Regions from separate parts of the Bacillus sp. PK3-037 genome, predicted to be linked through region 2. Evidence: riboswitches for the same ligand, from Rfam matches in the RefSeq annotation. Region 2 holds a riboswitch; the other holds the start of a gene.

Region 1 (8,218 bases), 490 kb from region 2:
TCGGGCGGTATGGTATTTCAAATTCTTCATCGTAAGGCGTGCTGTCGGGTGTATCTTGACGTGTGATAATAAATCGTATGGTCTTTTTCTCACTCATGATTATTTCGCCACCTTCTTCTTCGAGTAATCCCGTTTCCGAGGCGTTATCAGTGATACGTCGACATCCTGATACTCAAACTCAGGCGCTTCATACGGGCTTACATGTTTAGCCATTGTTGTTTTGAGCCATTCATCGTCATTACGCTCAGGGAAATCCGGTTTATAGTGGGCGCCCCTGCTTTCATTACGGTTGTAAGCACCCAGTGTAATCACCCTGGCAAGCTGAAGCATGTTTGAAAGCTGGCGTGTAAACATAGCTCCCTGGTTGCTCCATTTTGTCGTGTCATTGATGTTAATCTTTTTATACCGCTCCATTAACTCCTGAATTTTGTCATCTGTTTTCAACAGCTTGTCGTTATGGCGGACAACCGTCACATTCGCTGTCATCCATTCCCCGAGCTCTCTATGGAGGACGTACGCATTTTCGTTTCCGTCCATATTCATAATCTCAGCCCATTTTTCTTCTTCTTTTTTCACGTGGGCATCGAATATCGATGAAGACATATCCTCTGCGGAAGATTCTAAGCCGTTTACATATTTCACAGCATTCGGTCCGGCTACCATTCCTCCGTAAATCGCAGAGAGCAGGGAGTTTGCTCCCAAGCGGTTGCCGCCGTGCATGGAGTAATCACATTCTCCAGCGGCAAACAGTCCCGGGATATTTGTCATTTGATCGTAATCTACCCATAAACCGCCCATTGAATAATGAACCGCAGGGAAGATTTTCATCGGAAGTTTGCGCGGGTCGTCTCCCATAAACTTCTCATAAATTTCAATGATGCCGCCAAGCTTAATATCAAGCTCTTTTGGATCTTTATGAGACAGATCGAGATACACCATGTTCTCGCCGTTGATGCCGAGTTTCTGATTCACACACACATCAAATATTTCGCGTGTCGCAATATCACGCGGCACCAGGTTTCCATATGCAGGATATTTTTCCTCAAGGAAATACCACGGCTTACCGTCTTTGTATGTCCACACACGTCCGCCTTCACCGCGCGCCGATTCACTCATCAGCCTTAATTTATCATCTCCCGGTATAGCTGTCGGGTGGATTTGAATAAATTCTCCATTTGCATAATACGCTCCCTGCTGATAAACGATCGATGCAGCAGACCCTGTATTAATCATGGAGTTTGTGGATTTACCGAAAATGATTCCCGGTCCGCCTGTCGCCATAATGACAGCGTCCGAACGGAAGGATTCAATTTGCATGTTTGTCAGGTTTTGCGCGACAATTCCGCGGCAGGTTCTGTCATCATCTAATATAGCGCCAAGGAATTCCCAGCCTTCGTATTTTGTGACCAGACCGGCCACCTCGTATCTGCGGACTTGCTCGTCCAAAGCGTAAAGCAGCTGCTGGCCAGTCGTCGCACCTGCATAAGCTGTTCTGTGGTGCTGTGTACCCCCAAATCGGCGGAAATCAAGCAGCCCCTCGGGCGTCCGGTTAAACATGACGCCCATCCGGTCTAATAGGTGGATGATTGATGGCGCCGCTTCACACATCGCCTTAACCGGCGGCTGATTGGCAAGAAAGTCTCCCCCGTATACAGTATCGTCAAAATGTTCCCACGGAGAGTCGCCTTCCCCTTTTGTATTGACTGCTCCGTTGATGCCGCCTTGGGCACAAACCGAATGAGAACGTTTCACAGGAACGATGGAAAACAGCTTAACCGCCATTCCTGATTCCGCTGCTTTAATTGTCGCCATGAGGCCGGCAAGACCCCCGCCGACTACGATAATGCTTGATTGACTCATGATAGCCCCTCTCCCTCTAGTAATCTAGTACTCTTATACAAATGCAAAAATCGCTTTTAAGCCTACGTATGACAGTGCAACAAAAATAATCAGCGTAACGTATGTCGAAATTCTTTGAGAACGAGGCGTTACCGTGATGCCCCATGTAACAGCGAAAGACCATAAACCGTTCGAGAAGTGGAAAATTGTTGATAAAACACCGACAATGTAAAAGCCAAGCATAGCCGGAGAGCTCAAAATATTCGCCATCATGTCGAAATTGACCTCAGCGCCCATTTGTGCTGCAATGCGGGTTTCCCACACATGCCAGCTGACGAAAATGAGGGTGATGATACCGGTTACACGCTGCAGGACGAATAGCCAGTTTCTCATGTAGCTGTATTGGCCTGCGTTATTTTTCGCAGTAAACGCTATGTACACACCATAAACTGCATGATAAATTAAAGGTAAGAAGATAATAAAGATTTCCAGAGCATACCTGAAAGGCAGACTATCCATAAAATGAGCAGCATTATTGAATGCTTCCGCGCCCCTTGCGGCAAACTGGTTGACGACTAAATGCTGAATTAAAAAGATGCCGACCGGTATGACGCCAAGCAAGGAATGCAATCTTCGAAAATAAAACTCTCTGTTCCCAGACATTACTTTACCCCCTGTTTGATAAGTGCGAAATGTGCTAAATCTCTTCCCCCACTTCTTTCAATTGTAAGCACTTTATTAAGATTTATTGACAATTTCATTTTACTCCTACCACAAAAGGGCGTCAAGAAAACGCGTACATAAATTCTAATTTTCCGAATTGATTAGTTGATTCAAAAATTTTATTTTATCAATATATAATTCTTTCTTAATTTTTCATGAGAAATACAGGATCATTCTGTAATCCTCCCCCCTGTTTGAGCTATAATATACGCAGGAGAGAGGGGAGACAGATATGAAGTCTAAATATGAAGCATCTATACACAATTTAAAAGAAATTGAAATGAACGCCTACGCCTATGAACTGATACGAGAGATTGTTCTCCCAGACATGCTTGGCCAAGATTACTCTTCCATGATGTATTGGGCAGGGAAACATCTCGCCCGTAAGTTTCCTCTTGAATCATGGGAGGAATTTCCGGCTTTCTTTGAAGAAGCAGGCTGGGGAACCCTCACAAACGTTAGCGCAAAAAAACAGGAACTGGAATTCGAGCTTGAAGGGCAGGTTATTTCCAATCGGCTTAAATATCAGAAAGAACCGTGCTTTCAGCTGGAAGCTGGCTTCATCGCCGAACAAATTCAATTGATGAATGATCAGATTGCCGAATCATACGAACAAGTAAAAAAGAGAGCCGATAAAGTGGTTCTGACTGTCAAATGGGATATGAAAGACCCGGTGTAATGAAAAAGGCGGTGACTGCATGAGTCCCGCCTTTTTGGTTGTCTTTACACAGCTGAAGGGTGTTTCGAAAGCTCGAATGCATCGTGCAGTGCTTCCACCGCTTTTACCATGTCATTTTCGCTCACTACTGTTGAAACTTTGATTTCAGAGGTGCTGACCATTTTGATTAATATGTTTTTTTCCGCCAGTACAGCAAACATTTCAGCCGCTACACCAGGGTTTGATACCATGCCTGATCCGACAATGGATACTTTGGCCAATTTGCTTTCTGTCTCGATTTTTTCGAATTCCAGCGCATCTTTGTACTCTTCAAGTACGGCAACAGCCTGGTCCGCGTCTTCGGATTTAACAGAGAAGGAAATCCCGGTCTCATGGTCTCCCGCCTGCGTTTGGATAATGATATCCACGTTAATGTTTCTTTTTGCAAGAGTTGTAAAAATAGTAGACAAAGTGGTCAGGCCGCTTGTCAGCCCGTAGATGGTTACCCTTGTGATTTGATCTTCGAACGCGATGCCTCTGACGATAAGATTCTGCTCCATGGATGATTCCTCCTCAATTAATGTTCCCGCTTCTGTTTCTGTACTTGAACGCACTTCTAACGGCACTTGGTAATTTTTCGCGAATTCAACCGCTCTCGGATGAAGAACGCCGGCGCCTAAATTGGCAAGCTCCAGCATTTCATCGTAAGAGATGCCGGCAAGCTTTCTCGCTGATTTCACGTAGCGCGGATCGGTTGTAAACACGCCGGGCACGTCCGTATAAATATCACATTTATCCGCTTTTAATGCGGCAGCCAAAGCCACTGCTGTTGTGTCTGAACCGCCTCTGCCCAATGTCGTGATTTCACTGTCGTCTGTCATGCCTTGGAATCCTGCGACAATGACAATCTTTCCTTGCTCGAGCTGGTCTCCTAAAACCGAAGTGTCGATATCTGTAATTCTGGCGTTTCCGTGAACGGCTTCCGTGCGGATTCCCGCTTGCCAGCCAGTATAAGACACAGCGTCATAGCCTTTTTCCTGCAGCGCCATGGAAAGCAAGGAAATGGTGACCTGCTCGCCTGTTGCCAACAGCATATCCATTTCACGTTTGCTCGGCTGATCAGTGATGTCTTTTGCAAGGCTGACCAATGCGTCAGTGGATTTCCCCATAGCTGATACGACAACAACGACTTGATGGCCTTTCTGTTTTTCCGCAATGACGCGGTTTGCTGCATTTTGAATTTTTTCGACTGAGCCGACGGAAGTACCTCCGAATTTTTGTACAATGAGACCCATGTATAACCACCCTTTACATTTTGGTTCGTGCGGGTGAGGAGAAAGAGTGCTTTGTCCACAATAAAAAAAGCAATGAGAGGAATTGCTCTCATTGCTTATCAATTAATCATCACGATGATTATGAACAACGAGATAGCCCTCCAAGAAAATGATTTCTTGACAGCCTTACATTTATTCAATGCACGGCCAGCAAATAATACCGATGGGGTTTTATTTACTTCGGCGACGCTCCCCTTTCAGCCCTTTTCTCAGAATCCATCTTTCTCCAAAGGCTTACTCTTGAAGTTCGCACCTCTATCTTCACCATATTACACGATCTAATTATGAAATTAGTTCACATTTTATCAGAACTTTTTCAAAAGGACAACATTATTTTTGCAATTTATCATAAAGCAGCTGTGCCGCCGCTGCGGGTACACCCGCTTTTTTGATGTCCTCGAGGCTTGCTTCCTTCATTTTTTTGACGGAACCGAAATGCTTTAACAGCATTTTCTTTCTTTTTTCTCCGATTCCGGGTATATCGTCTAGCACAGACTGGAACGCGCTTTTCCCGCGGATTTGCCTGTGGAAGCTGATCGCAAACCGGTGCACCTCATCCTGAATGCGCTGAAGCAGGTAAAATTCCTGGCTGTTTCGTTCAAGATAAACCGTCTCCAGCGGATCGCCGATTAATAAATTGGAGGTTCTGTGTTTATCATCCTTCGCCAAGCCGGCGATCGGGATATCCAAGCCCAGTTCGTTTTCGATGACGTCACGGGCCGCATTGATCTGGCCTTTCCCTCCGTCTATAATGATCAGATCAGGCAGCGGCAGGTTTTCACGAAGCACTCTCGTATATCTTCGTCTGACAACCTCCCTCATTGAGCCATAATCATCAGGCCCTGTGACAGTTTTGATTTTGTATTTGCGGTATTCCTTTTTGTATGGTTTGCCGTCGATGAACACAATCATCGCCGAAACCGGGTTTGTCCCTTGTATATTCGAGTTATCGAACGCTTCGATTCTGTGCGGGGTATAAATATTTAAGGCGTCTCCGAGTTTCTGTACAGCACCGATTGAACGCTCCTCGTCACGTTCGATTAAAGAGAATTTTTCTTTAAGCGCGATTTTTGCGTTTTTATGTGCCAGCATAAGCAATTCTTTCTTCGACCCTTTTTTCGGCTGATGGACGTTTGTTTCCAACAGCTGCTCAATCATCGATTGATCGACGCTGTCCGGCACTAAAATCTCCTTCGGCAGAAAATGGTTGTTTTTTGAATAAAACTGCCCGATGAAGGTAAGGAACTCTTCATCTGCTTCCTGATAAAGCGGAAACATACTGACGTCACGTTCGATGAGCTTTCCTTGCCGTACGAAAAAGACCTGTACGCACATCCAGCCTTTATCATAAGCGTAAGCGAATACGTCACGGTCGACTAAGTCGTTCATCGTCATTTTTTGTTTTTCCATCGTTGATTCGATATGGGCAATTTGGTCACGAAGCTCCTTTGCTCGTTCAAATTCAAGGTTTTCAGCCGCCTCAAGCATTTTCTCTTCAAGCTCTTTTTTAACGTCGTTATAGCCGCCCTTTAAGAAACGGGTAATGCTCTCAACCAGCTCTCTGTTTGTCTCTTCAGAAATGTCCTTTACACACGGAGCAAGACATTGTCCGAGGTGATAATAAAGACACACTCTGTCGGGAAGCTTTGAGCATTTTCTGAGAGGATAGAGACGGTCGAGCAGCTTTTTCGTCTCCCTTGCGGCCTGCACATTCGGATAGGGTCCGAAATAGCGCCCTTTGTCTTTTTTGACATTGCGGGTGACAATCAGCCTTGGGTGGCGTTCATGGGTGAGTTTTATAAAAGGATAGGTTTTATCGTCTTTCAGCATGACGTTATATTTCGGATCATGCTTTTTGATCAAGTTCATTTCTAAAATTAGCGCTTCAAGATTGGAGGACGTCACGATATATTCAAAATCCTCGATTTCCGTCACAAGCCTCTGTGTTTTTGCGTCATGAGACCCGGTAAAGTAGGAGCGCACTCTGTTTTTCAGCACTTTTGCTTTTCCTACGTAGATCACTGTCTGCTGACGGTCCTTCATTAAATAACACCCGGGCTGATCGGGAAGGAGGGCGAGTTTTTCTTTCAGTTGTTTGTTCATATGTTACCCTTCCTTATATTTAGTCCTTTGTTTCCAGTTTAACACGAACAGGTGTTTTTCTCCATGATTCACGATTGGCGAATAAAAAAAGCGATCCCTCAATTGGAATCGCTCTGGCATGTAAGCAGCCGAAAATTAAAGATGTTTGTTTACAAGCTCTTGAAGCGCTTCTTTCGGTTTGAAGCCTACAGATGTTTCAACAACTTCTCCATCTTTTAAAACAAGAAGTGTCGGGATGCTCATAACGCCGTATTTTCCTGCTGTTTCTTGGTTCTCATCTACATCGATTTTTACGATTTTCAGTTTGTCGCCCATTTCTTGATCCAATTCTTCAAGAACAGGTGCAATCATTTTACAAGGTCCGCACCAAGGAGCCCAGAAATCAGCCAGTACGACGCCTTCGCTTGTTTCAGCTGAGAAAGATTGATCAGTTGCTTTTACGATAGCCATTATTGAATTCCTCCAATTGTGAAATGATGATTTTTAGTATAGCATCTCCCATTCGTTCACGCTATTTAAATGCTTATAAATTATTTTTTCCTGATCACAATCGGTTTACTCATAGAATGGGGCATTAAAACACGAATCTGATAATCGCTCCGATCACCACGATTGCGCCGATGATCATTAAAATTGTACGAAGCATAGGACAACATCCCTTCTATAACCGTCATATACTTTACCATGCCCTTTTGGAGCTGTTTCAAAACAAAAAAGAGCGCTGTCCTCTAGTGGATCGGCGCTCCTTTTTTTGGTTAAGAATCAGTCCGTAATGTGAGTAAGACAACTGCCATTGGCGGCAGCTTTGCTTTCAATTTGTTTTTATTTACAGAATAACGGCTGAACGATTCAGGTTTTACGTGCTCCGGATCATCAAACGTGTTATGGGCGTTCATCTTTTCAGCAGTCAGGATAGCACCGGAATGATCCACAGTCTTGTCAAGACCTCTCAGCTCGATCTCCACCTCTGCTTTATTTTGATGATCAATGTTACAGATGCTGACGTTTATATCGCCCTCAGCATTTCTTGATGCTGACACACTGATTTGAGGCAGCGTTTCTCCCTTCCATTCATAGTCAGCGGACGTTGTTTCAGTATCTAAAAGAGAGGCATCCTGATGTACCTTAAACATATCAAACACATGGTATGTCGGCGTTAATAGCATCCGTTCTCCCTCAGTCAGAATCATAGCTTGAAGAACGTTTACCGTCTGTGCGATGTTGGTCATTTGCACCCGGCGGCAATGCTGATGGAAAATGTGAAAGTGAGAAGCTGCGACCAGCGCGTCACGAATCGTGTTTTGCTGATATAAAAAGCCTGGGTTCGTTCCTGGCTCAGGGTCAAACCATGTGCCCCATTCGTCAATAATCAGTCCGACCCGCTGTTCCGGATCATATCGGTCCATAATTGTGCCGTGTTTTTCAATCAATTCATCAATGTATTTGGCCTTTTTCATCGTGATGAACCATTCGTCCTCTGTAAATTCTGTGGCCGATCCTTTGCCCTTCCAGAAATCTCCCGGAATCGTGTAGTAATGAAGGCTTAGCCCATCCATCAGGC
Region 2 (8,218 bases):
AGCTTTTGTCTCATCGACGATTTTGACTTTCTTAGAGATCAGCGCGTCTGTTTTATAAACGACACCTGCGTCTACATTGCCTGTTTCTACATATGAAAGAACCTGGCGAACGTCTTTTCCGTACACGATCTTATCTTTTACTTTATCCCATAGAGACAGCTTTGTCAGTGATTCTTTTCCATAAGCTCCTGCCGGTACAGATTCTGGAGTCCCGAGAGCAATTTTTTCTGAATCAGTCAGATTGTCAAAGCCTGTGACCGGTGAATCTCCATCCTTAGGCACAACGAGCACAATTTCATTTCCGACTAAATGAGTGCTGTCTTTTTTAGCGATATCCCCATCATCTACAAGTTTTTGGAATTTGTCCTCAGCGGCTGAGAAGAACAGATCCGCCCCGGCTCCTTGAGAAATTTGCTTTTGCAAGGCACCTGATGAGCCAAAGTTATCTTGGATCGTAATATTGTGATGGGTTTTCTCGTAATTCTTTTGAATTTCCTCGAGTGCATCCTGGGCACTGGCAGCTGCTGAGACAGTTAAGGTCACTTTTTTCTCATTGTCACTTGATGATTGGCTGGCAGAGCAGCCTACTGCAAGCAGGAAAACAGTTAATGCTGCGGTCAGAATGGAATACTTCTTAAACATGATTGCACCCCTTATAATTAGTTATATCTAATTATAACTGATTATGTTTGGGGTATGTGGGTTTTGTTACATTCTCTGAAAAGGTATAATGAAATAGGAGAGTGATGATGATGAATGAAACCTCTTCCTATACGATAGAAGAAGTGGCTGGTCTGCTGAAGGTATCAAAGCTGACCGTTTATGATTTGATTAAAAAAGGCATGATCCCTGCTTACCGTGTCGGAAGGCAGATGCGTGTCGATGAAGCAGATTTAAAGCAATATAAGGCGAACATGAGAATGTCTCAGCCTGTGTCTTCACCCGAAGAGCCGAGAAAGACACAGGAGCCGATGCCGGAGGGAAGGCGGAATGTCGTCCTCAGCGGACAGGATATATCGATGGATCTGCTCAGCAAGCATTTGGAAAATGCCATTCAAGAGACGCCGCTCCGCCAATACAAAGGCAGCTTAAACAGCCTCATTGACATGTACCAAGGCAAATGCGACATTGTCAGTCTTCATCTGTACGATGCGGAAACCGCTCAATATAATACGCCTTATGTCAAACGCATTCTGTCAGGCGAACCGTTTTGTCAGATGAATGTTGTCCTTCGCAAAGCCGGCTTATATGTTCAAAAAGGAAATCCGAAAAACATACAAGGCTGGGATGACCTGAAACGAACCGACATCCGCATCATCAACAGAGAAAAAGGATCGGGCGCAAGAGTGCTGCTTGACGAACAGATTGGTCTGCTTGGTGTGACACCTTCAGACGTCAAGGGATACAGTGACATTGTGACTGATCATTATGCTGTTGCCTCCCAGGTCTCGAGCGGGCAGGCAGACGCGGGAATCGGGGCGCAGCACGCGGCACATATGGGAAACGTTGATTTTATCCCGCTCATCGAGGAACAATACGACATTGTCATTTTGAAAAAACACCAGCAGCTGCTTGAAGCTGTAAGGAGCATCTTGAAATCAGAAGAATATAAGGCCAACCTGTCTCATCTCAATGGCTATCAAACGAAGCTGACAGGTAAAGTGATATACGAAACATGAAAAAAATCCCTCGTAGAGGGATTTTTTATTGACCATAAAAACGCAGAAGGTCTCCGTTTAACATTTTATCAGAGAGAGACAGCTCTTCAGTTGCTTTTTCTTTATAGGGAGCGCACGCATCTTGGTTTTCTAACACTTCTCCTGTTTTTTGGCTGTAGCATGTGTTTTTCGTATATACATAGTCGTTCGTGATAAAGCTGCCGTTTCTCAGCACGGCAAATGGCGTTCGGTTGTTTGACATCAAATCATTGCCAAACTGAATATCACCTTTTGTATCAATTCCGAGCAGGTGCATCAGAGTCGGCCTGACGTCAACCTGTCCTCCGGCATCGGAGATTGTTTCCGGGTTTTGATCAGTGATTCCAGGAATATGAATGATAAACGGCACCCGCTGAAGCTGGATGGTGTCATATGGCGTAATTTCACGTTTTCCTAAAAACTCAGCCAGGGCTTTATTATGGGCTTCTGATATGCCGTAATGATCTCCCATAAAGACAATCATCGAGTTTTCGTATAAGCCTTCATCCTTGAGCTTTTTGATAAAATGCTTCAGTGCTTCATCCTCATAGCGAACCGTCGTCACATAGCGGTTTAACAGGTTGCTGCTTGAATCATATTCATCAATCAGCTGATCCTTTTCATCAATTTCAAACGGAAAATGGTTCGTCAATGTGATGAAATTGCTGTAGAACGGCTGCGGCAGGCTTTTCAGTTTAGAAGCTGACTGTTCCAGAAATTCCTTATCCTTTAATCCCCAGCTTGTTGAGGTTTCGGGAGTCACATGGAACTCATCGACATCAAAAAAGCGGTCAATCCCAAACGTTTCATACATCACATCTCTGTTCCAAAATGTTTTATGATTGGCGTGAAAGACGGCTGAATAATAATCATTCTGCTTGAGTGATTTGTACATCGTATGAAATTGATGGTCACTTTTCGTAAAAAAGACGGCGCCGCTTAGGGAAGGGTATAGAGAGTTAGCGACGATAAATTCCGAATCAGACGTTTTGCCTTGCTCTGTTTGCTGGTAAAAATGATCAAAGGAATAGCTTTTTTTCATCAGATCATTCATAAACGGGGTAATTTCTTTTCCGTTTACCTTTTCATTCAGAACAAAGCTTTGAGTCGATTCAAGCGTCACAAAAATCACATTCCGTCCCTTTGCCAGTCCGAACTTGCTTTGATCAGGCTTGCTGTAGTCAGCCTCAGTATAGTTTTTGATTGTAGAGAGGCTGTCTTCATCGGCAAATGCCTTCGCACTCATATTGACAGTCTGAGAAATGGTATCGTAGATGTGGAACTGAAACAGGCCAATGCTTTTGACGAGCACTTCCCGATCGAAGGAATGTGCCAATAGCTTCGGCTGTTCAATTTCTGCAAGCCCCAGCGTACCTATAAGAATCCCGCAGGAAGCAGCATAGTACCGCTTGACCGTACGGGGGTTCGCTTTCGATTCGGGACTCTTCTCTTTTCTGAAGAGCAGCAGAAGAAAAGCCAAATCCGCAAACAGAGCGATGAACAAAGGATTAAACAGTTCTTTTACACTGCTGCCCATATCGCTCATGTTGCTGGCCTGAAACAAAACCGGAATGGTAATAAAATCGATATAAAAGCCGTAAAAAATCGTGTTGGAGATCAAAATGGCAGTCAGAACCAAATTGGCAATCAGCAAAAAGATGCGCTGCTTGCTGCCTTTTAAAAGCAGTCCAATCCCAAATAGAGGGAGTATGAAGCTAAGCGGATTGATCAGCAGAATCAGCTCCTGCAATAGAGAGTCGATCTGCAAATCAAACCCCAGTTTATAGATCACATAAGTTTTGATCCACATGAATAAGATGGATAAACTTAAAAAACGCTGATTGTGAAAAAAGGTTCCTTTCATCAATTGATAACTCCTCACGTTTTCTTGAACATCTGCCATGAGATGCTTCTTATGTAAAACCTACTAAAAACAGTCTTCTTAGACAAGCTTCAGCACTCGTGTTTAAAACATACGCCCATGGAACAGCATATAAAAATAATAGCATGATGCTATTGTCAGACCGGCCAACACAAGCTGTTCGGAAAAACTGCCTGTCTTCATATACAGCGGCAGCCGTATGCGAATGGTTGAAGGGAATAACAATTTGATGCCGTTCACTGTCCAGGCATCCAGAACCAAGTGGCTTGCCATTCCGATCATCAGCCCTGCTGATATGTTTTTATCCGGAATATATGTAGAAGTGATAAAAAACATGATGAGCAGAAACAGCAGGCTGTGTGTAAAGGTGCGGTGGCCAAAAACGGAGCTGACCACTTTCGATAAAATAGGAAACTTTCTCCCGATTTTGCTTTGCGTGTGGCAGATGTCGGGAATTAATGCGCCAACCGCGCCGGACGCCGCCATGAGTACTGGGTCAAATCCATAATAATAAGCCGCTGCGGTACAAGAAGCGATGCCTCCCATGATGTGTGTTTTTCCTGTCATTTCCCGCTTCTCCTTTATCTTTTGCAAAAATCTCTGAATTACAAATATATCAAGAGAATGTATGTTTGAGCAACAGAACTTTGGCCGATAAAAAAATGAGCCGCATAATTTCCTGAGAAAAAGGCATCTTAAAGATGTACCTATTTTCTAAAAGAGGTGATACGAATGGCTTTCTTTAATAAAGATAAAGGTAAACGTTCTGAAAAAGAAAAAAACGTAATCCAAGGAGCTCTTGAGGATGCCGGTTCAGCTCTTAAAGATGATCCGCTTCAAGAAGCTGTGCAAAAAAAGAAAAATAATCGCTAACCGCATGCGGATAGGGCTTGGCTCTATCCGCATTTTCCATCTGTTCCCTTTGACAGATCATTCTTTCTTTGATAACCTTCTGGGAGTAACTGAATAAATAAATCCTCACTCTTTCTCAGTGAGGTAGAGGTTGCGCGGATGATGAGTCACACATGCCAGGCTGACAGGAGCTGTTAAACATGTGTAAAAGGCATCAGCGCCGAAGTGTGGAGAAAGCCGATCCTTCTCTATGCTGGGACTGTATCTGAATAAGTGCAGGACTGCCGCGTGCTTTTTCGCGGAGGGCTATCCGGAGATCAAGGGTGTGTGTTTCTTTAAGCATGGACTTTTGTTCAGGCTTTTTTTGTGTTTACATGATCTCGGGTTCTGGTCCGTACAAAGAATCATTGGAGGTACTGGAATGGAACAGACAAAAAAATGGGGTTTTTGGTTATTAACGGCGTTTGTCGTTGGAAATATGGTTGGATCGGGGATTTTCTCCCTGCCGAGTTCGCTTGCTTCGATTGCAAGTCCGCTTGGCGCTACGTCCGCCTGGCTTTTAACAGGTGCGGGCGTGCTGATGATTGCGCTTGTCTTCGGGCACTTGTCCATTCGCAAGCCTGAGCTGACAGCGGGACCGCAAAGTTATGCGAGAGCGCTGTTTTCTGATCCGAAGAAAGGGAACGCTGCCGGATTCACAATGGTGTGGGGCTACTGGGTGGCGAGCTGGATCAGTAACGTGGCGATTATCACAAGTCTTGCCGGTTACTTGACTTCGTTTTTCCCGATTTTAGTTGATAAACGTGTACTGTTTGCTGTCGGCAGCCAAGAGGTGACACTCGGCCAATTGCTGACGTTTGCTGTATGTACGATTTTGCTCTGGGGAACGCACACGATTCTTGTTGCAAGCATTAACGGTGCAAGTAAATTAAACTTTATCACAACGTTTTCAAAAGTATTAGGTTTTGTTTTCTTTATCATTGCCGGATTGTTTGTGTTTCAAACGACATTATTCGATCATTTTTATTTTCCGATTCAAGGTGAGAACGGCACAAGCATTGGCATCGGCGGACAGGTTCACAACGCCGCCATTTCTACTCTATGGGCGTTTGTCGGAATTGAATCAGCAGTGATCTTGTCTGGACGCGCGCGTACTCAGCGTGATGTGAAACGTGCGACCATCACAGGTTTGTTGATCGCGTTAAGCATTTACATTATTGTCACATTGATCACAATGGGGGTTCTGCCGCACGATAAGCTTGTCGGATCTGAAAAACCGTTCGTTGATGTGCTGTATGCGATTGTCGGAAACGCAGGAAGCGTGATTATGGCGCTGCTGGCGATTCTTTGCTTATTCGGAACGATGCTCGGCTGGATTTTGCTTGGCTCTGAGGTTCCGTACCAAGCTGCTAAAGCAGGAGATTTTCCGGCGGTCTTTGCGAAAACAAATAAAAAGGGAAGCCCGGTTATTTCACTGATCATTACAAATGTGATGTCACAGGTCTTCATATTCTCTGTTATTTCCCGGACAATAAGTGACGCATTTACGTTTTTAACGACAGCGGCAACCCTTGCGTATTTAATTCCGTATTTAGTGTCTGCGATTTACAGCCTGAAGCTTGTTATCAAAGGCGAAACGTATGATCAGCTGAAAGGTTCCCGGGTAAAAGACGGATTGATCGCGATTTTAGCGTGTGTATACTCATTGTTTGTTATTGTAACAGGCACAGCGGATTTAACGACATTTATTCTCGGCATCGGTTTGTTCTTTGTCGGTCTGGTAATTTATCCGTTTGTGATTAAGAAATTCTCGAAAGAAAAACAAGCATAACAGAAGACACCTGACAATGCAGTCAGGTGTCTTTTTTTATGCTGTTACGAGTCCCATACACAAAATAGCGGACAGGAACGATGTCAGTGATAGAGACATTCGAATATGCAAAAAACGCTTTTTCAGTTTCTCCAGAAAATGAAACAAAGCCAGCACTAGGATAAAAACGAGAAGCACATGAGAAAAAGGCCCGTTGAAAAAACGAATGGCAATGATGATGCAGCTTAATATGAATTGAGAAAGAAAATATGCGATGTGGTTCAATATGAGCTGCTCCGTCCTGTCGGTTTCTTTGCAATATAGAAAAGAGCCGCAGATCAGTGCGGCTCTTTGTTTATTTTGTTAAGCTTTTTGTAATAAATTTCAGCTGTCCTTCTAGTGAAATCGGGTCTGAGAAATAGAAGCCGATCGGGTCAATTTTATAGACATGATCATTTTTGACAGCATCGAGGTTTTTCCAGATGGAACTGTCAAATACGCCGCCATCGTCTCTGCCTGATTGCCATGGACCCGCGAAAATGTAATCTCCGGCGAAGTCAGGGAGCTTTTCTAAAGAAATGCTGGTATATCCTGGGCCTTGGTCAATGGCTTTTTCCTTTGTCAGCTTTGTGGCCTGTAAACCAAGATCTTTGTAGACGATGCTTCCGCCTCTTCCGAAATCTTTACCGAATACATAAATGTCTTTGCCGTTTGTTTGCATAATGGAAACCGTTTTGTCACCGATGACTTTTTGGATTTTTGTTTTGGCTTCCGCAACTTTTTTGTCCCACTCGGCAAGCCACTTCTCCGCTTTATCTTCCGTTCCTGTCATTTTTGCGAATTCTTTCAGCTGTTCGATGTTATCGAGCTTATCGTATTTCACCGCAACAGTCGGCGCGATTTTTTCGAGCTTTTTAATATCGGCGCCTTGTGTTGTCCAAACGATGATCAGGTCAGGCTTTAAATCAATCACTTTTTCAACAGAAGTGCCGTCTCCGATATTTGTGACACCATCGGTTTTACCTTTGTAGTAAGGGTTTTTAAATACATTTTCAGGTGCACCGACGACGTTGATGCCCAGTGTTTTGAAGTCTCCGTAGTAGCCGTCAGCCATGACAACCACCCGTTTAGGATGTTTAGGAATTTTCACATTTCCGTTTTCAGCCTTGTATGTAACGGTTTCTTCGTCTTTTGAATCAGAGGAAGAGCCTTTGCTTTCTGAGTGATTTCCGCAGGCTGCCAGCGCTGCAATCAATAGCAGGGCAAAAAATGAGGCTCCGAGTTTCTTATATATATGGGTCATATCTCATACCTTCTTTCCAAAAAAATAGATGATAAAGAGAATCATTATCATCTGTGATTATACCATCATAAGTGCCAGTTGGCACGATATTATTGCATTTATATTTTCGTTTTTATCAAAACGCTCTATTAAATCAGCGGAAAAAAGTGATATACTGAAACAGCAATTGATAATCATTATCATTATCGAAAGGAAGTACGGCTGTTGAGTCACATGAAAGATAAACAGATGATATCAGATGAAGAAATTCAATGGACATCCCGGTCGTTTGGTGCGGTCATTGTGCTTGTTGCGGGGGTATGTTTATTATGCTTCGGCGCGATGCTGTCCATTTCTCTCGGTGCTGCGGATATCCATTTACGGACTGTGTGGGACGCCATCTTTCATTTCCAGCCAAATGAAACCTCACACCAAATCATACACGATCTTCGGCTGCCAAGAACGGCTGCTGCCGCGCTTGTCGGCGCATTGTTAGCCGTGTCTGGGGCGGTCATGCAGGGCATGACGAGAAACCCATTGGCGGAGCCTTCTATTATGGGGATAACATCGGGCTCTGCTTTTGCTATTTCGATTGCGTTTGCTTTTTTTCCAGGACTTTCTGCCTTCGGGCTTGTGCTGTGGTCCTTTGCGGGCGCGGGACTGGGGGCATCGACGGTATTGGGCATCGGCATGTT

What was found. Region 2 has a riboswitch for lysine ahead of M1D69_RS04440 (amino acid permease). Riboswitches for the same ligand answer to the same signal wherever they lie in the genome.
Region 1: linked by a shared signal. The riboswitch ahead of M1D69_RS06965 (aspartate kinase) and the one ahead of M1D69_RS04440 (amino acid permease) in region 2 are both predicted to bind lysine.

What each region holds. Positions count from the first base shown of each region.
Region 1 is NZ_CP096408.1:1,357,779-1,365,996, reverse strand. Features, by position in the region: gene sdhB (succinate dehydrogenase iron-sulfur subunit) at 1-97, opposite strand, end outside; gene sdhA (succinate dehydrogenase flavoprotein subunit) at 100-1,860, opposite strand; gene sdhC (succinate dehydrogenase cytochrome B558) at 1,894-2,502, opposite strand; gene M1D69_RS06970 (YslB family protein) at 2,795-3,241, shown strand; gene M1D69_RS06965 (aspartate kinase) at 3,286-4,515, opposite strand; lysine riboswitch at 4,641-4,820, opposite strand; gene uvrC (excinuclease ABC subunit UvrC) at 4,885-6,657, opposite strand; gene trxA (thioredoxin) at 6,793-7,107, opposite strand; gene M1D69_RS06950 (alpha-N-arabinofuranosidase) at 7,413-8,218, opposite strand, start outside.
Region 2 is NZ_CP096408.1:863,354-871,571, forward strand. Features, by position in the region: gene modA (molybdate ABC transporter substrate-binding protein) at 1-642, opposite strand, end outside; gene M1D69_RS04420 (substrate-binding domain-containing protein) at 753-1,679, shown strand; gene M1D69_RS04425 (LTA synthase family protein) at 1,705-3,561, opposite strand; gene M1D69_RS04430 (metal-dependent hydrolase) at 3,664-4,146, opposite strand; gene sspJ (small acid-soluble spore protein SspJ) at 4,312-4,452, shown strand; lysine riboswitch at 4,569-4,748, shown strand; gene M1D69_RS04440 (amino acid permease) at 4,853-6,262, shown strand; gene M1D69_RS04445 (hypothetical protein) at 6,299-6,526, opposite strand; gene M1D69_RS04450 (iron-hydroxamate ABC transporter substrate-binding protein) at 6,597-7,544, opposite strand; gene M1D69_RS04455 (FecCD family ABC transporter permease) at 7,758-8,218, shown strand, end outside.